3 regions of the Cronobacter sakazakii genome follow, and region 1 is predicted to be linked to each of the others. Evidence: predicted binding sites of a transcription regulator. Region 1 holds the regulator's gene; each other region holds the start of a gene.

The links. Region 1 encodes CRP, which controls carbon source genes, mostly activating them, when cyclic AMP is high. Its sites were predicted from a motif close to ATGTGANNNNNNTCACAT; they were not measured.
Positions count from the first base shown of each region.
Region 2: the regulator CRP is predicted to act here: its motif matches at 1,567-1,584, upstream of rhaS (HTH-type transcriptional activator RhaS).
Region 3: the regulator CRP is predicted to act here: its motif matches at 6,361-6,378, upstream of cdd (cytidine deaminase).

Region 1 covers NZ_CP011047.1:1,355,334-1,362,983, reverse strand. Annotated here, with positions in the region: gene prs (ribose-phosphate diphosphokinase) at 1-706, opposite strand, end outside; gene CSK29544_RS06295 (NUDIX hydrolase) at 904-1,623, shown strand; gene CSK29544_RS06290 (hydrolase) at 1,696-2,712, shown strand; gene CSK29544_RS06285 (YheU family protein) at 2,713-2,931, shown strand; gene CSK29544_RS06280 (phosphoribulokinase) at 2,980-3,849, shown strand; gene CSK29544_RS06275 (OsmC family protein) at 3,894-4,301, opposite strand; gene crp (cAMP-activated global transcriptional regulator CRP) at 4,612-5,244, shown strand; gene CSK29544_RS06265 (YccS/YhfK family putative transporter) at 5,307-7,391, shown strand; gene argD (bifunctional acetylornithine/succinyldiaminopimelate transaminase) at 7,392-7,650, opposite strand, start outside.
Region 2 covers NZ_CP011047.1:870,113-877,762, forward strand. Annotated here, with positions in the region: gene rhaB (rhamnulokinase) at 1-1,410, opposite strand, end outside; gene rhaS (HTH-type transcriptional activator RhaS) at 1,712-2,548, shown strand; gene rhaR (HTH-type transcriptional activator RhaR) at 2,620-3,471, shown strand; gene rhaT (L-rhamnose/proton symporter RhaT) at 3,468-4,505, opposite strand; gene sodA (superoxide dismutase [Mn]) at 4,878-5,498, shown strand; gene yiiM (6-hydroxyaminopurine reductase) at 5,569-6,246, shown strand; gene lldD (FMN-dependent L-lactate dehydrogenase LldD) at 6,567-7,650, opposite strand, start outside.
Region 3 covers NZ_CP011047.1:2,488,376-2,496,025, forward strand. Annotated here, with positions in the region: gene galS (HTH-type transcriptional regulator GalS) at 1-109, shown strand, start outside; gene mglB (galactose/glucose ABC transporter substrate-binding protein MglB) at 393-1,391, shown strand; gene mglA (galactose/methyl galactoside ABC transporter ATP-binding protein MglA) at 1,473-2,993, shown strand; gene mglC (galactose/methyl galactoside ABC transporter permease MglC) at 3,009-4,019, shown strand; gene sanA (outer membrane permeability protein SanA) at 4,580-5,293, opposite strand; gene cdd (cytidine deaminase) at 5,418-6,302, opposite strand; gene CSK29544_RS11930 (CidB/LrgB family autolysis modulator) at 6,432-7,127, opposite strand; gene CSK29544_RS11935 (CidA/LrgA family protein) at 7,124-7,525, opposite strand.

The DNA of each region.
Region 1 (7,650 bases):
GACTGACGCTGCTTGCCCCGGCGTCACGCAGCACCTGGGCTGAGCCGATAAACGTGCCGCCCGCATCGCAGAGATCGTCCACAATCAGCACCGCTTTGCCTTTCACGTCACCGTCCACCAGGCGAAAACCGGTCAGCTCGCCGGTCGCGACGTTGCGCTGTTTGGTCAGAATGGCAAATTCATGAACGCCCGCCGCCTGCGCGACGGCATGGATTTTTTTAAGCGCCCCGGCATCGGGTGCCACCAGCATTAACTCGCCAGCCTTCAGGGCACGCTCCAGCGTCTTGCTTTGTAACAGGCAACGCTCCTGCGGGATAGCCACCAGATTTTCAATCGCGGCGGCGGCGGCTTCGCTGTGCGGGTCGAGTACGATCACTTTGTCGAAACCGAGGGTGTTCAGTTGGCGGGCGAAGACTTTCAGCGCGAAGCTGTCACCCGGCTGCATGTGCCTGTCCTGGCGGGCATACGGCAGCCACGGTAGTTCCAGATGGCTAAAGCGCACGTCACAGTGCTGGCGCACCGCGTCGGTGAGCTGCGCCAGCAGCATGAAATCGTCCATCGTTTTCATGGCGGCGGCGCGAATGCGCATCAGCGAGGCGACGCGCGGCAGTGCGCCGGTCACTTTCGCCCACACGGCGCCGTCAGGAAAACGCCCGGTCTGTGTTGCAATCTCTTGTCCGTCTACCATCAGTTGCGGCTGCATCATTTTCGCCCCCCGGTTAATTAGTTTATGTCCTTGCGACACATTTAATATTGTCCAAGAGACACTAATAAGCAAGCGAAATTTTCGCCGCACTGGCTAAAAAATAGCATGTCACTGAAAATTAAAACATTACAGGTTTGCTTTGTCCCGGCGTTCAGGGCTGTTAAACTTGTCTCTGAGACAATTAAACGGAGCGGCGCATGACCACTGAAGCGGAATATCTGGAAACTTATGACCCTGCGCGGTTCCCTTCCCCGCTGGTGACCGTCGACAGCGTGCTGTTCACCCTGCACGATCAGGCGCTCTGCGTGCTGCTGGTACAGCGCGCCCGTCAGCCGCAGCAGGGCCGCTGGGCGCTGCCCGGCGGGTTTATCGATATGCAGAAAGATGATTCCACCCACGCGACGGCGCTGCGTAAGCTGACCGAAAAAACCGGCGTGCGCCCGTCCTGGCTTGAGCAACTGGAGACGTTTTCCGGCCCGGATCGCGATCCGCGCGGCTGGAGCCTCACCGCCGCCTGGTTTGCGCTTATCGCCTGGGTCGACTGCCAGCCGCATATCGCCTCCGTCAGCGATGCGCAGTGGGTGCCGGTGGCGGAGCTTGACGCTATCGAGCTGGCGTTCGATCACCAGACGATTATCGAGGCCGCGCTGCGCCGCCTGCGCCAGAAAACGATGTATTCGCTCCTGCCGGTCTACTGTCTGCCGGAGTGTTTTACGCTGAGCCAGCTTCAGGAGGCGACGGAGATTATTCTCGGCCAGCCCATCCAGCGTAAAAGCCTGATCCGGCGCTTTGAGGCGTCCGGCATGTTTGAAGAGACCGGCGAGAGCGTCGCCACCGGCGCGCGTAAGGCCAGGCTCTGGCGACGCAAGCCGGATGCCGATATTCACCTGTTCTCGCGCAATTTACTGGCCGAATGATCCGCACCAAAGCATCAACAAAATGAATCACAACCGGTATAGTAATTAGCGAACTAATAAAAGACATCAGCTATGGCCGACATTACTCCCGCAGAACTTCCTGCACTGAACACCGATTCCTCACACTTTCAGCCAATGCCGGGAGTCAGCAATCCACATCTGCAAACCATGCTGCCGCGCGTGCTGCGCCGCCGTTTGCAGTTTGAGCCGCACTGGCAGCGTCTGGATCTGCCGGACGGCGATTTTGTTGACCTGGCGTTTAGCGAAAACCCAGACCAGGCGCGTCATAAACCGCGTCTGGTGGTGTTTCACGGTCTGGAAGGCAGCCTGCACAGTCCTTACGCCCACGGCCTTATCCATGCGGCGAAAGCGCGTGGCTGGCTCGGCGTGGTGATGCACTTTCGCGGCTGTAGCGGCGTGCCAAACAAACTGGGGCGCATCTATCATTCGGGCGAAACCGAAGACGGCACCTTTTTCCTGCGCTGGCTGGATGAGCGCTACGGCACCGTGCCGACAGCGGCGGTGGGCTATTCGCTCGGCGGCAATATGCTCGGCTGCCTGATGGCGGAGATTGACGCCAGCTTCCCGCTGACGGCAGGCGTGATTGTGTCCGCGCCGTTTATGCTCGAACACTGCTGCAACCATATGGAAAAAGGCTTTTCACGCTTTTATCAGTTCTATCTGCTGAACCTGCTGAAAGCCAACGCCACCCGCAAGCTGAAGGCCTGGCCCGGCACGCTGCCGATTGAACTCGCCCAGCTTAAGCGCCTGCGCCGCATCCGCGATTTCGATGATTTGATTACGTCGAAAATTCACGGCTTTAGCGATGCCGTCGATTACTATCGCCAGTGCAGCGCGATGCCGCGTCTCGCCAGCATCACCCGGCCGACGCTGATTATCCACGCCAAAGACGACCCGTTTATGGATCATCACGTGATCCCCGACACCACCACGCTGCCTGCTAATATTGAATATCAACTGACAGAGCATGGCGGTCACGTGGGCTTTGTCGGCGGCACGCTGCGTCAGCCCAAAATGTGGCTGGAACAGCGCATTCCTGACTGGTTAACCCCGTATCTGGACCGATAAATGATTATTCCCTGGCAAGAGATCGCGCCCGACACCCTGGAGCGCCTGATTGAAGCCTTCGTCTTGCGCGAAGGCACCGATTATGGTGAACATGAACGCTCGCTTGAGCAAAAGGTCGCCGACGTGCGGCGTCAGTTGCAAAGTGGCGAAGCCGTTCTGGTGTGGTCTGAGCTGCACGAAACGGTCAATATCATGCCGCGTTCGCAGTTTCGCGGTTAACGTTGCCAGGCGGAGCCTTGCCCCGCCGCTTCAGGGAGTTGTCTCGCTATGTCTGCCAAACATCCGGTTATCGCCGTCACAGGCTCCAGCGGCGCGGGAACCACCACCACCAGCCTCGCGTTTCGTAAAATTTTCGCCCAGCTGAATCTCCGTGCCGCCGAAGTGGAAGGCGACAGCTTTCACCGCTACACGCGCCCGGAAATGGACATGGCTATTCGTAAAGCGCGCGATCTTGGCCGCCATATCAGTTACTTCGGCCCGGAGGCGAACGATTTCGGCCTGCTGGAGCAAACCTTTGTGGAGTACGGGCTGACCGGCAAAGGACAGTCGCGTAAATATCTGCACACCTATGACGAAGCGGTGCCGTGGAACCAGGTGCCCGGCACGTTTACGCCGTGGCAGCCGCTGCCGGAGCCGACAGACGTGCTGTTTTACGAAGGGCTGCACGGTGGCGTGGTGACGCCGCAGCATGACGTGGCGAAGCATGTCGATTTACTCGTAGGCGTGGTGCCTATCGTCAACCTGGAGTGGATACAGAAGCTCATCCGCGATACCAGCGAGCGCGGCCACTCGCGCGAGGCGGTGATGGATTCCGTGGTGCGCTCGATGGAAGATTACATTAACTACATCACGCCGCAGTTCTCACGCACCCATATTAACTTCCAGCGCGTGCCGACGGTGGACACCTCCAATCCGTTCGCCGCGAAAGGCATTCCGTCGCTTGATGAAAGCTTCGTGGTCATTCACTTCCGCAATCTGGATAACATCGATTATCCGTGGCTTTTGGCGATGCTGCAGGGCTCGTTTATCTCACATATCAATACGCTGGTGGTGCCGGGCGGGAAGATGGGGCTCGCGATGGAACTTATTATGCTGCCGCTGGTGCAGCGGCTGATGGAAGGAAAACAGATAGCGTGACGGCGATGCCCGGTGGCGCTGCGCCTGCCGGGCCGTCCGTCATCTCATGACGCTTCAATCACTTCATACGAATGGGTGATGTTGACCCCTTTACCGAGCATCAGCGCCACTGAGCAATACTTCTCTGCCGACAGATCCACCGCGCGCGACACTGCCGCGTCTTTCAGGGCTTTGCCTGTCACCACAAAATGCAGATTGATATGCGTAAACAGACGCGGCGCTTCTTCGCGACGCTCTGACGTCAGCTTCACTTCGCAGTCGGTCACGTCGTGACGGCCTTTTTGCAGAATAGAGACAACATCAATCGCGCTGCAGCCACCTGCGGCCATCAAAACCATTTCCATCGGGCTCGGCGCTTTGTCGCCAGAGTTGCCGTCCATCAGGATCTGATGCCCGGAGGCGGACTCGCCCAGGAAGGTTAACCCTTCCACCCATTTCACTCGTGCATGCATGTTAATCACTCCAGGCTATTCATTTTTCTGACAGATTACGCGCGCGCGACGTCAGAGGCAATGGAAGGGCGACCTGCGTCAAGCTGAAACGAGACAACAGGAGACACCTGAGAAAAGCTATGCTAAAACAGTCTGGATGCAGCGGCGATACATTGATGTTACGCATGTATGCAGAGGAGAAGATAATTTATCGGCTGCGACGTCCACGGACAGCCAACTTCCCAGGACTCGGGAAGATGATGAATGCAAAGCCAGACAGGGGTTACGCGCCCTGTCTTTGGAGCCAGTTTAAAACAGAGGATAACCGCGCATGGTGCTTGGCAAACCGCAAACAGACCCGACTCTTGAATGGTTCTTGTCACATTGCCACATTCATAAGTATCCATCTAAGAGCACGCTGATTCACCAGGGTGAAAAAGCGGAGACGCTGTATTACATCGTTAAAGGCTCAGTGGCAGTGCTGATCAAAGATGAAGAGGGCAAGGAGATGATCCTCTCGTACCTGAATCAGGGTGACTTCATCGGCGAACTGGGTTTGTTCGAGGAAGGTCAGGAGCGCAGCGCCTGGGTTCGCGCTAAAACTGCCTGTGAAGTGGCTGAAATCTCCTACAAAAAATTCCGTCAGCTGATCCAGGTTAACCCGGATATTCTGATGCGTCTTTCCTCGCAGATGGCTCGCCGCCTGCAAGTTACCTCTGAGAAAGTGGGCAACCTCGCCTTCCTCGACGTGACTGGCCGCATCGCGCAGACCCTTCTGAACCTGGCGAAACAGCCGGACGCGATGACCCATCCTGACGGGATGCAGATCAAAATCACGCGTCAGGAAATCGGCCAGATCGTCGGCTGCTCCCGCGAAACCGTTGGCCGCATTCTGAAAATGCTCGAAGATCAAAACCTGATCTCCGCCCACGGGAAAACCATCGTGGTTTACGGAACCCGCTAAAAAATCAAAAAACGGCGTGTCGCTTCGGTAACACGCCGTTTTTGTATCTATACTTCTCCCCTATGTGGCGTCGTCTTATCTATCACCCTGAAATTAATTACGCTTTACGGCAAACGCTCATCTTAAGCCTGCCGGTGGCGGTCGGGTTGATGCTGGGCCATCTTCAACAAGGGTTACTGTTTTCACTCGTTCCCGCCTGCTGCAACATTGCCGGTCTCGATACCCCGCACAAACGCTTTTTTAAACGCTTGATCATCGGCGCATCGCTGTTTGCGCTGAGCAGCCTGGCGGTGCAGCTGTTGCTGCTGCAGTCTGTGCCGCTGCCGCTCATTCTGCTGATGCTGGCGCTGCTGCTTGGCGTGACGGCGGAAATCAGCCCGCTGCATGCGCGTCTGTTGCCCGCCTCGCTCATCGCGGCGATCTTTACGTTAAGCCTCGCCGGCAATATGCCCATCTGGCAGCCTATGCTGCTCTATGTGCTCGGCACGCTCTGGTATGGCGCGTTTAACGGTTTCTGGTTCTGGCTGTGGCGCGAGCAGCCGCTGCGTGAATCGTTAAGCATGATTTATAAAAGCCTCGCCGACTACTGCGAAGCCAAATACAGCCTGCTGACGCGCCACACCGAGCCGGAACAGGCGCTGCCGCCGCTGCTGGTGCATCAGCAAAAAGTGGTGGATCAGATAAGCCAGTGCTATCAGCAGTTGCAGATGCTCTCCGCCACTAAGCAGAACGGTTACAAGCGCCTGCTGCGCACGTTTCAGGTGGCGCTGGATCTCCAGGAGCACATCTCGGTGTCGCTGCATCAGCCCGGCGAAGTGCAAAAACTGGTGGAGCGCAGCCACGCCGAAGCGGTGTTGCGCTGGACGGCGCAGACCGTCGCCACGCGCCTGCGCACGCTCTCTGACGATATTCTTTACCACCGCTATTCGCACCGCTTCTCAATGGATAAGCAGATCGAGGCGCTGGCGAAAATCGCCCGCCAGCACCCGGATAACCCGGTTGGCCAGTTTTGCGAATACCATTTTAGCCGTATTGCACGCGTGCTGCGCACCCAGCGCCCGCTCTACGCCCGTGACCTGATGGACAGCGGTAAGCGCCGCCTGCCGCTGCTGCGGGCGCTGAAAAGCTATTTGTCGCTGAAATCCGCCGCGCTGCGCACCGCCGCGCGTCTGGGCGTGATGCTGGCGGCGGCGGGGTTGTTAGGGAGCGCGTTCCAGTTGCCGAAGCCGTACTGGATCCTGATGACGGTACTGTTCGTCACCCAAAACGGCTATGGCGCGACGCGCGTGCGTATCCTGCACCGGGCGGGCGGCACGCTGGCGGGGCTGATTATCGCGGGCATCACGCTGCACCTGAAAGTGCCGCAGGGCTATACCCTGCTCGGTATGCTGCTGGTGACGTTAATCAGTTATCTGATAATCCGGCGGCACTACGGCTGGGCGATGATTGGCTTTACCGTCACGGCGGTTTATTCGCTGCAAATCCTGACGCTCAACGGCGAGCAGTATATCGTGGCGCGCCTGATAGACACCCTGTCCGGCTGTCTTATCGCGTTCGGCGGCATGGTCTGGCTCTGGCCCCAGTGGCAAAGCGGCCTGCTGCGCCAGAATGCGCATGACGCGCTGGAGGCAGACCAGGAGGCGCTGCGCCTGATCCTGAGCGGCGACCCGCAACCCGGCCCGCTCGCGTGGCAGCGTATGCAGGTCAACCAGGCGCATAACGCGCTTTATAACTCGCTTAATCAGGCCATGCAGGAGCCCGGCTTTAATAGCCGTTATCTGGAGGATATGCGCCTGTGGGTGACGCACAGCCAGTTTATTGTCGAGCACATCAACGCGATAACGACGATGGCGCGCGAGCAAACCGCGCTGCCGCCAGAAACCGCAGCGCGCTACTTACAGGCGTGTGAAATTGCGCTACAGCGCTGCCAGCAGCGGCTTGAGCATGACGCGCCGGGCGATACGCAAAACGAGGCGGTCCTGGAGGGCGAAGATGTCTTACCGGAAGGGGCACCGGGCGTGATGGAACATCATCTGCTGCGCATTCTCGATCACCTGCGCACCATGCATACCATCTCTTCCGTGGCGTGGCGTCAGCGCCCGCATCACGGGATCTGGCTCAGACGACGCCTGAGCCAGTCACCATGATTAGCCGTTGACCACGCGCGCGACGGCGCGCGCAAAGCGGGCCATGCCTTCGTCGATATCCGCGCGCTCCACCAGCAACGACGGCGCAAGACGCAGCACGTCCGGCCCGGCGTTCAGCACCATCACCCCTTCCGCCGCCGCGGCGTAGAGGAGATCGCGCGCGCGTCCGTGGAAGGCGGGCGTCAGCTCGGCACCGATCAACAGGCCCATACCGCGAATATCGCTGAATAAGCCGTACTGCTCGCCAATCTGCGCCAGA
Region 2 (7,650 bases), 490 kb from region 1:
TTCGCTGTCCGTCTGAGGGTGAAAAGGGGTCAGCGTCTGGCTGGCGGTCACAACGCGGCGAAACGCGTCGACATCGGCGATATCATCCAGCGCCATCAGCTGGCAGCCGATATTGCCGAGCGTGGAGGCCTCCACCGGGCCTGCCAGCACCGGAATGCCGCAGGCATCGGCGCAAAGCTGATTCAGCAGCGGGTTCTGGCTGCCACCGCCGACGATATGCAGCACCGTGAACGGCCGCCCGCGCAGGGCGGTGAGCTCTTCCAGCACGCGGGCATACAGCAGCGCCAGGCTGTCAAAAACACAGCGCGCCAGCTCTCCCGCGCTTTGCGGCGCAGGCTCGCCGCGCGCCAGGCAGGCGGCCTGAATTTCGCGGCTCATGTTTTCCGGGTTGATAAAGCGGTCGTCATTGGGGTTCACCACAAAGCGGCAGGGCGCAAGCGCGCGCGCCTCGTCGATAAGGGCGGGCAGGTCGGTAATCTGCTGCTCCTGGCAGACGCGCTGCAACAGCCACAGCCCCATGATGTTTTTCAGCACCCGGTAACGCCCTTCGGCACCGCCTTCGTTGGTGATATTGGCCGCGAGCGCGCGGTCATCGGTGTACGGCGTTTTGCTCTCAAAACCCATCAGCGACCAGGTGCCGGAGGAAAGGTACGCCGCGTCCGGCGTCGCCAGCGGCGCGGCGATCACCGCGCTGGCGGTGTCGTGCGTCGCCACAGAAACCACCGGCACTTCGACGCCCTGCGCGCTGCGCCAGTGGCCGATCACGTTGCCCGGATGCGTCGGCGCGCCGAGCCAGTGGTGCGGCACGCCCGCCCAGTCGAGCAGCGTCTCGTCCCAGTTATCGGTATTGATATTGATAAGCTGCGTGGTGGTGGCGTTGGTGTAATCCCAGTTCAGCGCGCCCGTAAGCCGGTAGCAGAGGTAATCCGGGATGAGCAGCGCATGCGCCACGCGGCCAACCAGCTCCGGCTGCTGCTCTACCAGCGCCCGAAACTGATACAGCGTGTTAAACGGCAGGAACTGAATGCCGGTGCGGCGGTAAATCGCCTCACGGCCCATTTGCTGCTCCGCGCGGGCCATGAGGCCGTCGGTGCGGCTGTCGCGATACGACACCGGCAGGCCGACGCGCTCGCCGCGCGCATCCAGCAACACATAATCGACGCCCCAGGTGTCGATGCCGATGCTGTCGATAGCGACGCCGCGCGCGCAGGCTTTCTCCAGCCCCGTGCGCACTTCACGCTCCAGCGCATCCACATCCCAGGTGTCGAAGCCGTCCACGCGGCGCAGGCCGTTGGCGAAACGGTGGATTTCCTCAAGCGTCAGGCGCTGTCCGTGGCTGTCGTAGCGGGCCAGCATCACGCGGCCGCTGGACGCCCCCAGATCGACCGCGACGCTATGGCGAATAGTCATGGTTGGGGTCCTTGTTGGAATCTCTGACGCCAGTCTAGGGAGCGGCGCGGCGGCGCACCTTCACTCCACGGACAGTGCGTTAAACGCGCTGGCAAGGAGGCAAAGATGAACGTGAGGGAGTTCACAAAATGGCGTCTGGCCGCCTGGCTGGCCGGGGTGTGAGCCGCGCCGCATTTCCAGAAATTTCACGGTGTTTCTTAAAAAACCGACAGGCTTTGCGCGTTTTGGCGTCGAAAATTTAAGGTGTCAGTGAGAACCGTTATCTACTATCAGGCAGGTTTCACAGAATGCGGGGGCAATGATGACGGTACTACAGAGCGTTGATTTTTTCCCATCCGGCGCAGCGTCGGTGACCATTGAACCGCGTCTTCCGCAGGCGGCTTTTCCTGAGCATCATCATGATTTTTATGAGATTGTCATCGTTGAGCACGGCACCGGCACGCATGTGTTTAATGGTCAGCCGTATACGCTCAGCGGCGGCTCCGTCTGCTTTGTGCGCGACCACGATCGTCATCTCTACGAGCACACCGAAAACCTCTGCCTGACCAATGTGCTGTATCGCTCGCCGCAGGCGTTCAGTTTCCTGTCGGGGCTTGAAAAGCTTCTGCCGCAGGAGCAGGACGGTCACTATCCGTCGCACTGGCGCGTCAGCCAGCAGACGCTGCATCAGGCCCGCCCGCTGGTCGGACAACTGGAAGCGCTGCGAGAAAGCAGCGACGTCCACGCCATCGCCAGCATGGAGATGCTCTTTATGCAACTGCTGATTTTGCTGCGTAGCGGCGCGCATGCGCAGGGCGACGGCCGCCCTGATGAACGGCTGAACCAGCTTATCGCCTGGCTTGAGGAACATTACGCGGAAGAGATTTGCTGGGAGCAGCTCGCCGACCATCACCGGCTGTCGCTGCGCACGCTGCACCGCCAGCTTAAGCAGCGCACCGGGCTGACGCCGCAGCGCTACCTTAACCGTCTGCGCCTGATGAAAGCGCGCTATCTGTTGCGCCACAGCGAAGAGAGCGTCACGGATATCGCCTATCAGTGCGGCTTTGGCGACAGCAACCACTTCTCCACGCTCTTCCGGCGCGAGTTTTCGTGGTCGCCGCGCGATATTCGCCAGGGGCGCGACGGGCAAACCCAGTAACGCGAAGGAAATCACCGTTTTCCGCGGCGAAAAAACGCATACTTTGCAGCCATTTGCCCCGGAGATACGCTGTGGCCTCTCAGTTAGTGCTCAGGAAAGCGGATTTCTTCGCGACACCCACCCAGCCGGTCGTCGTGGCTGACCGCTACCCGCAAAACGTTTTTGCCGAGCATACCCACGAGTTCTGCGAACTGGTGCTGGTGTGGCGCGGCAACGGGCTGCATGTGCTGAATGACAGGCCTTACCGCATCACCTGCGGCGATCTCTTTTATATCCGCGCCGAAGACCGCCACAGCTACCAGTCGGTTAACGATCTGGTGCTACATAACATCATCTACTGCCCCGAACGCCTGCAACTGAACGTCAACTGGCGCGATCTGCTGGAAAACCCGCGCGGCGTGAACGGCGACCCGCGCTGGCGGCTCAGCAGTCAGGGCATGGTGCAGGCGCGCCAGGTGATTGACCAGCTTGAGCATGAAAGCCCGAAGCAAGACGCGCTCTCGCACTGCCTTGCCGAAAGCCTCTTTTTACAGCTGGCGATTACGCTTCGCCGTCATCGTTACCAGCCATCGGGCGGTACGGGGCCGGGCGAGGGAGAAACGCTGGATCTGCTGATGGCCGCGCTCGGCAACAGCCTCGACGTGCCGTTCGATTTACAGCACTTTTGCAGTCATTATCAGATTGCCGAACGTCCGCTGCGCCAGCTGTTCCGCCAGCAGACGGGCATGACCATCAGCCAGTACCTGCGCCAGTTACGCATTTGCCAGGCGCAGTATCTGCTGCGCCACTCCTCGTTGCTGATAAGCGAAATCGCCGCGCGCTGCGGCTTTGAAGACAGTAACTATTTCTCGGTGGTGTTTACCCGTGAAACGGGCGTGACGCCACGGGTGTGGCGTCAGCAGTGGGGTGCGATGGCCGGTTAGTTGGTCGCCATGCCCAGCCCGACGATATTCGCCGCCACGATAATCACCACGCAGCCCAGGCTCAGCACGCTGACCGGGCGACGCCCGGCGGCTTTCCACTCGCGCAGCAGCAGCCCGACGATGCCGCCGCACAGCACGTAAAAACTCATGTGCAGCATCCAGCTGATGTAGTCGTACTGCGCCGGGATGCGCGCATGGCCCCAGGCGTAGAAAAAGAACTGCAAATACCACATCAGCCCGCCGAGCGCCGAGAGCAGCACGTTGCTGATAAGCAGCGGTTTCGCCAGCGAGAAATCGGCTTTAATCGACAGGTTTTTCACCTTCGCGAGGCGGATAAAGCAGAAGCCGAGGTTAATCAGCGCGCCGCCGCCCATGATAACGACATAGCTTGGCAGCGCGACGTAGAGCGGATCGACGCCCAGCGCGGCGGCGGCTTCATGCATCGGCTTCGCGGCGTCCATCGCAAACGACATGCCGGCGGAGAACACGCCGCACAGCACCGCCAGCACCAGCCCTTTCTTCAGGTTAAACTCTTCGGCTTTGATGCCCATCTGGCGCTCTTTCAGCTGGCCTGCGCGTGTGACAATGGCGACGCCAACGAGCGCGACGAACACGCCAAGCAGCGTCATCCGCCCGCCCGCGGTGCCGACAAGCACATCGAATTTGCCGTTCAGCAGCGGCGTCATCAGCGTACCGACAATCAGCGTAATACCAATCGCGATACCGATGCCCATCGACATACCGAGATAGCGCATGGTCAGGCCGTAGTTAATGTTGCCGATGCCCCACATCGCGCCGAACAGAAACACCGGCAGCAGTGTGGCGGCGCTGAACGAGCGGTAGTAGGCCCAGAAATCGGGCAGCAGCAGCGCGCTGACCACCCAGGGTAAAATCAGCCAGGACACCACGCCGCCCACTGACCACATGGTCTCCCAGGACCAGTGCCGTACCTTCTTAAACGGCGCATAAAAGCAGGCGGCGCTCGCCGCGCCAATCAAGTGCCACAGTATGCCCATGGTTATTGCGTTACTCATGCTGTCGTCCTCGTTTCCGTCATAGCACCAGACAGGAGCGAAAGCCGCCCCCTAACCGAATCGAGTCTATTGAGGCGCTCACGCTTTCACCTTCGGGGCGCTGCCGCGAAGCGTTAACGGGTGGCAAAAAACAGCGAGTAAGCCGAACGGGGATCACACTTTATGGTGAATTCAGACGATGCCTAAGCGTTGGAAATATGTGCGAAAAACGGCGCAGGGTGTCCATTTTTGGCTAATATTGCGTTAAGTTATAACCATATAAAAACTGCGGCATTGATAAACATTTTCAATATCATTTAATTAACTATAATGAACCCACTGCTTACGCGGCGTTAACACCTATGCCGCCCGACAATAATGGAGATGATGAATATGAGTTACACACTGCCATCCCTGCCGTACGCATACGACGCCCTGGAACCGCATTTCGACAAGCAGACGATGGAAATCCATCACACCAAACACCACCAGACCTACGTCAACAACGCTAACGCGGCGCTGGAAAGCCTGCCGGAGCTGGCGAATCTGCCGGTTGAAGAGCTGATCACCAAACTGGATCAGGTTCCGGCTGACAAGAAAACCGTTCTGCGTAACAACGCGGGCGGCCACGCGAACCACAGCCTGTTCTGGAAAGGCCTGAAAAAAGGCACCACCCTGCAGGGCGACCTGAAAGCGGCTATCGAGCGCGATTTCGGCTCCGTTGAGAAATTCAAAGAAGAGTTCGAGAAAGCAGCAGCGACCCGTTTCGGCTCTGGCTGGGCGTGGCTGGTGCTGAAAGGCGACAAACTGGCTGTTGTTTCCACCGCAAACCAGGATTCCCCGCTGATGGGCGAAGCTATCTCCGGCGCTTCCGGCTACCCGATCCTGGGCCTGGACGTGTGGGAGCACGCGTACTACCTGAAATTCCAGAACCGCCGTCCGGACTACATCAAAGAGTTCTGGAACGTGGTTAACTGGGACGAAGCCGCAGCGCGTTTCGCTTCTCAGAAATAAGGTTGCAACCTGACCTGTAAAAAGCGAGCCTGATGGCTCGCTTTTTTTATATCCGCAAAAGGAGGCGCGTATGTATTTCCCGGTGCAGGTGTATCTCGGCAAAATCCGCGACTATGAAGGCAGCAGGCCCAGCGCCATCGGCAAAGTGCAGGTGGAGGGCGAGTTGTCACTTACCCGCCGCGGGCTGGTTGGCGATCAGCAGGCGGAGAAGAAAATTCACGGCGGGGCGGACCGCGCGCTGTGCCACTACCCGCGCGAGCATTATGCCGTCTGGGCGCGTGAATACCCGGAACAGGCGGAGTGGTTCGCGCCGCCCGCATTTGGCGAGAATCTCTCAACGCTGGGGCTTACGGAAGAGAACGCGTTTATCGGCGATATCTTTCGCTGGGGCGAGGCGCTGATACAGATCACCCAGCCGCGTTCGCCGTGCTTTAAGGTTAATTTTCACTCGGGGATTAGCGAGCTTTCCGGCCGGATGCAGGATACCGCGCGCTGCGGCTGGCTCTACCGGGTGATCGGCGAGGGAAAGGTGTTTAGCGACGCGCCGCTGGAGCTGGTGTCGCGGGTGAGCGCCATTTCCGTGCGCGAGGCCGCCGCGATTGCGTGGCATACGCCATTCGATGACGAGCAGTATCATCGGCTCCTGAGCGCAGGCGGGCTTTCCGCCAGTTGGGCGAAAACGCTGCAAAACCGGCGTCTTAACGGGAAGATCGAGAGTTTTTCGCGCAGGTTGTGGGGTAGAGGGTAGTAGGCGGGTTATCCGAAAATCGTTGGTGGGTGCGCTTCGCTTACCCACCCTACGGGAAAATGGGGCGGCGTTTGTTGGTGGGTGTGCTTTGCTTACCCACCCTGCGGGAAATGGGGCGGCGTTTGTTGGTGGGTGCGCTTTGCTTACCCACCCTACGGGCAGTGGGGCGGCGTTTGTTGGTGGGTGCGCTTCGCTTACCTATCCTGGGGAAACACGTCTCTATGCGTTATAGGGCGCGTGGTAAGGCGGGTAAGCGCAGCGCACCCGCCGTCGTCATTTACCCGTCACGACTTACCCCGCCACCCTCACATCATCAACATTTACGCCGCGTCATCCTGCTCAGGTTTCGCGCTGGCGGCGGGCAGATCCGCTAAAACGGACGTAAATTCCGGCGACGGCACCAGCGATTCGCGCGTGATCTCCTTAATCGACTTCGCACCGGTCAGCGTCATCGCCACCCGCATCTCCTTCTCAATCAGATTCAGCAGATTCGCCACGCCTTTCTCGCCGTGGGTCGCGAGCGCGTAAAGGTACGCGCGGCCCAGCAGCACGCTGTCGGCCCCGAGCGCAATCATACGTACCACATCCAGCCCGTTGCGGATGCCGCTGTCGGCGAGAATGGTGATATCGCCCTTCACCGCATCGGCGATGGCGGGCAGCGCGCGGGCGGACGAGAGCACGCCATCAAGCTGGCGGCCGCCGTGGTTGGAGACCACAATCCCGTCGGCACCGAAGCGCACCGCGTCGCGGGCATCTTCCGGGTCGAGGATCCCTTTGATAACCATCGGTCCGTCCCAGAATTCGCGGATCCACTCCAGGTCTTTCCACGAGATAGACGGGTCGAAATTGTTCGCCAGCCAGCCGATGTAATCTTCAAGCCCGGTCGGCTTGCCAAGATACGCGGAAATATTGCCGAGATCGTGCGGGCGGCCATTCAGGCCCACGTCCCACGCCCACTGCGGGTGCGTCACCGCCTGCCAGTAGCGGCGCATGGCGGCATTGGTGCCGCTCATACCGGAATGGGCGTCGCGGTAACGCGCGCCGGGTGTGGGCATATCAACGGTAAACACCAGCGTTGAGCAGCCCGCCGCTTTGGCGCGCTCCAGCGCGTTACGCATAAAACCGCGGTCGCGCAGCACGTAGAGCTGAAACCACATCGGGCGGTTCATCACTGGCGCGACTTCTTCAATGGGGCAGACGGACACCGTCGAGAGCGTAAACGGAATGCCTTTCGCCGAGGCCGCGCGCGCCGCCTGAACTTCGCCGCGACGCGCGTACATGCCGCACAACCCGACCGGCCCCAGCGCGACGGGCATCGAGAGCGTTTCGTTAAACAGCGTCGTCTCAAGGCTCAAATCCGACATATTTTTCAGCACGCGCTGGCGCAGCGCTACCTGCGAGAGA
Region 3 (7,650 bases), 1.1 Mb from region 1:
GGCCGCAGGAGCGCTGGATCCGACGGCTACCCACTGTTTTATGCCTACGCTGGTGCGTCGTCATTCCGTCGCGGCGCGGCAAAATGTGGAGCCGATCACTAGTTTATAAATGCGCGTGATGTAACCGCTTTCAATCTGTGAGAAAATTCACAGTATATTAACATTGCGCTGACTATGATGACGGCGTCTCATGGGCCTGAAACTTTATGTAACGGCGATTTAACACTGACGTTATCTGCCGCCCCTGAACGATAAAAAAGCTTTACTGGAAGCATTACCGAGCAAGGAAGTGTTTTTTATTAGTGAACTTCGGCATTCAGTAAGGTTTTTCTCCTTACCGTCCTGCCGCCCGTTTTTCACGATTGCTACCCTGCATAAAAACCGGAGATACCATGAATAAGAAGGTGTTGACCCTCTCTGCCGTTATGTCCTGCATGCTTTTTGGCACCGCGGCTCAGGCAGCCGACCGTATTGGCGTAACCATTTATAAATACGACGACAACTTTATGTCCGTCGTGCGCAAGGCAATTGAAAAAGACGCTTCCACTTCTCCTGACGTTCAACTGCTGATGAACGACTCCCAGAACGACCAGTCCAAGCAGAACGATCAGATTGATGTGCTGCTGGCAAAAGGCGTGAAATCTCTGGCGATCAACCTGGTTGACCCGGCGGCCGCAGGCACTGTTATCGAAAAAGCGCGCGGTCAGAACATCCCCATCGTGTTCTTTAACAAAGAGCCGTCCCGCAAAGCGCTGGACAGCTATGACAAAGCCTATTACGTGGGCACCGACTCCAAAGAATCCGGCATTATCCAGGGCGATCTGATTGCCAAGCACTGGAAAGCCAACGCGGGCTGGGATCTGAACAAAGATGGCCAGATCCAGTACGTCCTGCTGAAGGGCGAGCCGGGCCACCCGGATGCTGAAGCGCGTACCACTTACGTTATCAAAGAGCTGAACGATAAAGGCATTAAAACCGAACAGCTGCAGCTGGATACCGCCATGTGGGACACCGCTCAGGCGAAAGATAAAATGGATGCCTGGCTCTCTGGCCCGAACGCTAACAAAATCGAAGTGGTTATCGCGAACAACGACGCTATGGCGATGGGTGCGGTAGAAGCGCTGAAAGCGCACAACAAATCATCTATTCCTGTCTTCGGTGTGGATGCCCTGCCGGAAGCGCTGGCGCTGGTGAAATCTGGCGCGCTGGCCGGTACCGTGCTGAACGATGCCAACAACCAGGCGAAAGCGACCTTTGACCTTGCTAAAAATCTGGCTGCAGGTAAAGGCGCGGCAGACGGCACTGACTGGAAAATTGAAAACAAAGTGGTGCGTATTCCTTATGTCGGCGTTGATAAAGACAACCTGGCGGAAATCACCAGCAAAAAATAATTGCAATGTATTTACGGGGCGCATTTTGCGCCCCCTTTAGCGTGCCATGCTCAGCCAACACACTCGCAGCCAGGTATAAATATGGTCAGCAATAATACGCAGTCGTCAGGCGAATACTTGTTGGAAATGACGAATATCAACAAGAGTTTTCCGGGCGTTAAGGCACTCGATAACGTTAATTTAAAAGTTCGTCCTCATTCTATTCATGCTCTGATGGGTGAGAATGGCGCGGGCAAATCAACGTTATTAAAATGTCTTTTCGGGATCTATCAAAAAGATTCCGGCAGTATTCTTTTCCAGGGGAAAGAAATTGATTTCCATTCGGCCAAAGAGGCGCTGGAGAATGGAATATCGATGGTGCATCAGGAATTAAACCTGGTATTACAACGTTCCGTCATGGACAACATGTGGCTTGGCCGTTATCCGACCAAAGGCATGTTTGTTGACCAGGAAAAAATGTATCTTGATACCAAAGCGATTTTCGACGAGCTCGATATTGATATCGACCCTAAAGCTCGCGTGGGTACGCTTTCTGTATCGCAGATGCAGATGATTGAAATCGCCAAAGCGTTCTCCTACGACGCGAAAATCGTCATTATGGATGAACCAACGTCATCTCTGACGGAGAAAGAAGTTAATCATCTCTTTAAGATTATCCGTAAGCTGAAAGAACGCGGCTGCGGTATTGTTTATATTTCCCACAAAATGGAAGAGATCTTCCAGCTGTGCGATGAAATCACTATCCTGCGCGATGGCCAGTGGATCGCCACCCAGTCGCTGGAAGGGCTGGATATGGATAAGATCATCGCCATGATGGTAGGGCGTTCTCTCAACCAGCGCTTCCCGGATCGTGAAAACAAACCCGGTGAAGTGATCCTGGAAGTGCGCAACCTGACTTCGCTGCGCCAGCCCTCAATCCGTGATGTCTCGTTTGATCTGCATAAAGGCGAGATCCTGGGCATTGCCGGTCTGGTGGGCGCGAAGCGCACGGATATTGTGGAAACGTTATTTGGTATTCGCGAGAAATCCGGCGGTACCATTAGTCTGCACGGTAAAAAGATCAATAACCATAGCGCCAATGAAGCCATTAATAACGGCTTTGCGCTGGTGACCGAGGAGCGCCGCTCAACGGGGATCTACGCTTATCTGGATATCGGTTTTAACTCCCTGATTTCCAATATTCGCAACTATAAAAGCAAAATCGGCTTGCTGGATAACTCCCGCATGAAAAGCGATACCCAGTGGGTGATTGACTCAATGCGTGTTAAAACGCCGGGTCATCGCACACAGATTGGTTCGCTTTCCGGCGGTAACCAGCAAAAAGTGATTATCGGGCGCTGGCTGCTCACCCAGCCGGAAATATTAATGCTTGATGAGCCGACGCGCGGCATCGACGTAGGCGCGAAATTTGAAATCTACCAGCTTATTGCTGAACTGGCGAAAAAGGGTAAGGGGATCATTATTATCTCCTCAGAAATGCCTGAGCTGTTAGGGATAACTGACCGTATTCTGGTTATGAGCAATGGCCTCGTCTCCGGAATTGTTGACACCAAAACGACGACGCAAAATGAAATTCTGCGTCTTGCGTCTTTGCACCTTTAATATCAGGGGCTCCTCATGAGTGCGTTAAATAAGAAGAGTTTTCTCACTTATCTGAAAGAGGGCGGTATTTACGTCGTTCTTTTAGTGTTGCTGGCCATTATTATTTTCCAGGACCCGACGTTTTTAAGCCTGTTGAACTTAAGTAATATTCTCACCCAGTCATCGGTGCGTATTATTATCGCGCTTGGCGTGGCAGGGTTGATTGTCACCCAGGGGACTGACCTTTCCGCAGGGCGTCAGGTTGGCCTCGCCGCGGTGGTCGCGGCAACGCTGCTGCAGTCGATGGAAAACGCCAACAAAGTGTTCCCGGAAATGGCGACCATGCCGATTGCGCTGGTGATCCTGATTGTCTGCGCTATCGGTGCTGTGATTGGTCTGGTGAACGGCATTATCATCGCGTACCTGAACGTGACGCCGTTTATTACCACGCTTGGCACGATGATCATCGTTTACGGTATCAACTCGCTGTATTACGACTTCGTGGGCGCGTCGCCGATTTCCGGCTTCGATTCCGGCTTCTCGACGTTTACGCAGGGGTTTGTCGCGCTCGGCGGTTTCAGGCTTTCCTACATTACGTTTTACGCGCTGATTGCCGTGGCGTTCGTCTGGATCCTGTGGAATAAAACCCGCTTTGGTAAAAACATTTTCGCTATCGGCGGTAACCCGGAAGCGGCGAAAGTCTCTGGCGTGAACGTGGCGCTGAATCTGCTGATGATTTATGCGCTCTCCGGCGTGTTCTACGCCTTCGGTGGGATGCTGGAAGCGGGCCGTATCGGTTCTGCAACCAACAACCTGGGCTTTATGTATGAGCTTGACGCCATCGCGGCGTGTGTGGTGGGCGGCGTCTCCTTCAGTGGCGGCGTGGGTACGGTGCTTGGCGTGGTGACCGGTGTGATTATCTTCACCGTTATCAACTACGGCCTGACCTATATTGGCATCAACCCTTACTGGCAGTACATCATCAAGGGCGCGATTATCATTTTCGCGGTCGCCCTGGATTCCCTGAAATACGCGCGTAAGAAATAAGCGCGGTTACGCCAAAAAGCCTCCGCTTGCGGGGGCTTTTTTTATAGGCGGTGAGTGTGAATGATGGCGGGTGCGCTGCGCTTACCCGCCTTACACTCAGAGTGAGCGTTGAGGATGATGGTTTTGCTCCGGCTTAAAAAAATCGGCCTCGCTGTTTCGCCGCAGGCCGGGGCGCACCGGAGGGACCCGGTGCGAGGGCATGACAATACAGGGAGGTATTGTCTTGCCCGACCCATGGCCGGAGGGAATAAGGCGAGGCTTCCCCGCAGGGGCGATTTTCCGCCGGGAGCCGGGATTGCAAAGGGGGCGGCGGCGAGCCCCCTTTGCACGTTCGCGTGAGGGAAGCGCATATATCAGGATGACATTGTGGCGAACGTAACGAATTCACCGACCTGATATATTAAAAACTGGATGGCGGGTGCGCTGCGCTTACCCGCCCTACGGTGATGAAAGGAATTTGTAGGGTGAGTAAGCGCCAGCGCACCCACCGGGTACCAAGATGAAAGGAATTTGTAGGGTGGGTAAGCATCGCGCACCCACCGCACCTGCCATCGCGACGCTTACTTCTTTTTCTGCAATTCCAGCATCTGCTCGGGCGTCACGGCAGGGTAACCCTGCGCGTCGTCAGGCACTTCGCTAAGGGCGGGGATGGGCACCAGCGGGCCGAGGAAACGCGGTTCACGCTTAAAAATATAAAGATCCGCCAGCGCCCCTAAACGCGCGCCAAACTCACGCACGCGCACCGACAACATATTTTTTGGCGACGGCACGGCGTAACACTGCGCCTGGATGCCCATATGCAGCGCGATAAACAGCGCGCGCTCGCAATGGAAACGCTGGGTGATAATGATGAAATCGTTGGTATCGAACACACGGCGGGTGCGCACGATAGAGTCGAGCGTGCGGAAACCCGCGTAATCCAGCACGATATCCGCCGGATCGACGCCTGCGGCAATCAAATCCTTGCGCATCGTCATCGGCTCGTTATAGCTCTGCTGGGCATTATCGCCGCTCAACAGCAGGTAATTCACCTTGCCGCTGTTATACGCGTTCAGCGCGCCCTGAATGCGGTAGCGGTAATACTGGTTAATCACGCCGGTGCGATAATATTTGGCGGTGCCGAGCACCACGCCCACCTGACGCCACGGTAAATCCTGTAGCTCGTCATAGACGTAAGGCGCGGTTTTCCAGCTGATCCAGCGGTCAAGGAGCAGCGCCGTTAACAGCAGTACGCCAATCAGGGCCAGCAGGCTGTATAACAAACGCTTTAACATTCAGGCAGCTCGAAGCAATCAGAAAAGAGATTCAAGGCTACTTTACCCGCCGGGCAAGAGCAAGAATCGAACGACCGGTTGAAGCATTTTTCGCCGCTGCGGGCAGAACGCCCGCAGCGTTATTTCAGGCAAGCGTAACGAGTTCGAGATTCGTGAAGCCAAGCGCCTTCAGCGTCGCGGCGGTGGCGTCCCGCTGAACAATCGTCGCGTCGTCACGTTCGGCAAGCGCGACGCGCTTAATATCCGCCCACGCGTAACCGTTCAGGCTCATCAGATTCAGCGCGGCCTGCAGCGGCGGGAGGGAAGGGTTGAACGCCGCGTTCTCGGCATAACTGCCGGTAAAGATTTCACCATCGCGGGTTTCAATGGCCAATCCGGAAGGGGACTGGCTGTACGGCGCATGGCTGCGGTTGGCTGCCGCAATCGCGGCCTGCGTCAGCGCGTCGCCTTTCAGCGCATAGCCATGATTTTCCGTATCGAAAATCAGCGTTTTGATATCGAGATCGCGCGGGCCGAACGCGTCCGGCAGGTAATCGCCAAGCTGTGAAGGCGCGCGTCCAGGCAGGTTAATGCGAAGCGTCAGCCCGCTGTTAAGCTCATTCATAAACTGACGGCAGTGGCCGCACGGCGTGTAGTTAACGGTAATCGCCGCAAGGCCGGTTTCGCCGCGCATCCAGGCGTGGGTGATGGCGCTCTGCTCGGCGTGAATCGTCTGCTGCATCGCCGCGCCGCGAAACTCCATATTGCCGCCGAAATAGAGATTGCCGCTAAGGCCACGGGCCACCGCGCCCACATTAAAGTGCGAGATCTCCGTTTGCGCGCAGGCGGCGGCTAACGGCAGCAGCGCAAACGCCAGCGCGTCATCGTCCAGCCCGCTCTGACGGCGAACGTCAGCGACCTGTTCGGCGCTCAGCATCGCCGGAAAATGAACATCAGCAATCCATGGAGCCAGAGCGGCTTGCAGTGCCGCCGGCAGCTGTGCAAAGGCAGTTTCAAAACGTGGGTGCATGGCAAAGCCTCAAAAGAAGTAACAGGAAAAATAGTTTACGGCGCTCCTGAGGCTTTATATGTGATTTAGATCTCGCTGGCTATGCAACAAATGAAATTTAGAATGAAAATGCGCGACGTATCGCAAGTTTTAGCGCCATATCGCGAGAATAAGCGGGAACAGGAACGGGGCGACCAGCGACGTAATAATCCCGCAAATCACCAGCGCCAGCGAACTGAACGCGCCTTCCTGATAGTCCAGCTCCGCACAGCGCGCCGTCCCGAGGGCGTGCGAAGCCGTGCCCATCGCGAGCCCGCGCGCGGATTTGGTTTTTATCCGCATCATATTCAGCAGCGTATGGCCAAACACCGCACCGAGAATCCCGACGAAAATCACGCATACGGCGCTGATAGCCGGAATGCCGCCGAGGCTTCCGCCCACGGCCATGGCGATCGGCGTGGTGACCGATTTCGGCAGGACGGACGCCGCGATTTCCGGGCTTGCGCCCATCAGCAGCGCAACAGAAGTGCCGGTGACCATCGCCACCACGCTGCCTGCAAAGCAAATCGTGATAATCGACTTCCAGCGCGCGCGGATCTGGTGCAGCTGTTCATAGAGCGGGAACGCCAGCGCCACCACGGCGGGTTGCAGCAAATCATTCAGAATGCGGCTGCCCTGAAAATAGCGCTCATAAGGAATGTGGCTCAGCATCAGAAACGGGATCAGCACCACCATGCAGACCAGCAGCGGATTAAGCAGTGGACTTTTTAGCCGCGCAGCAAGCTTGCGGGCGGCGAAGAACACCAGCAGCGTCAGCGGCAGCGACCACCAGATATTCTGAATCATTTCTCATGGCTCCTTTCCTGGCCTACCACTTTGCGCTCGCCGTGCGCCAGATGCGCGCTCCAGCTCACCACCATAAATACCACCAGCGTGCTGATAAAACAGGAGACGACCACCGGGCCAAACTGCGCCTGCAACACGTCGAAATATTGCATCACGCCAATACCCACCGGCACGAACAGCAGCGCCATATAGCGGATCAGCAGATTACAGGCGGGCTGTACCCATTTCGCGGGCAGGATCTGAAACGCCAGCAGCACAAAAAGAATCAGCATGCCGATGATGCTGCCAGGTATCGTAATCGGCAGCAGCGCGGCAATCGCGATGCCTGCGTAAAGGCAGGCGTAAATCAAAACAAACGCGCGTACCAGTTGCCAGAGAGAAGTCAGCATTGTGCTCATAGGGGTCACCTTTAAACCGAACGCATTCATCATACAATTAAAATGAAAACTGTGCTACCGATCACAGGAGCCAACTCAGCATACCTAAACTTTCGAGCCGCCGCTCAGGTTCACAACGCGCCTTT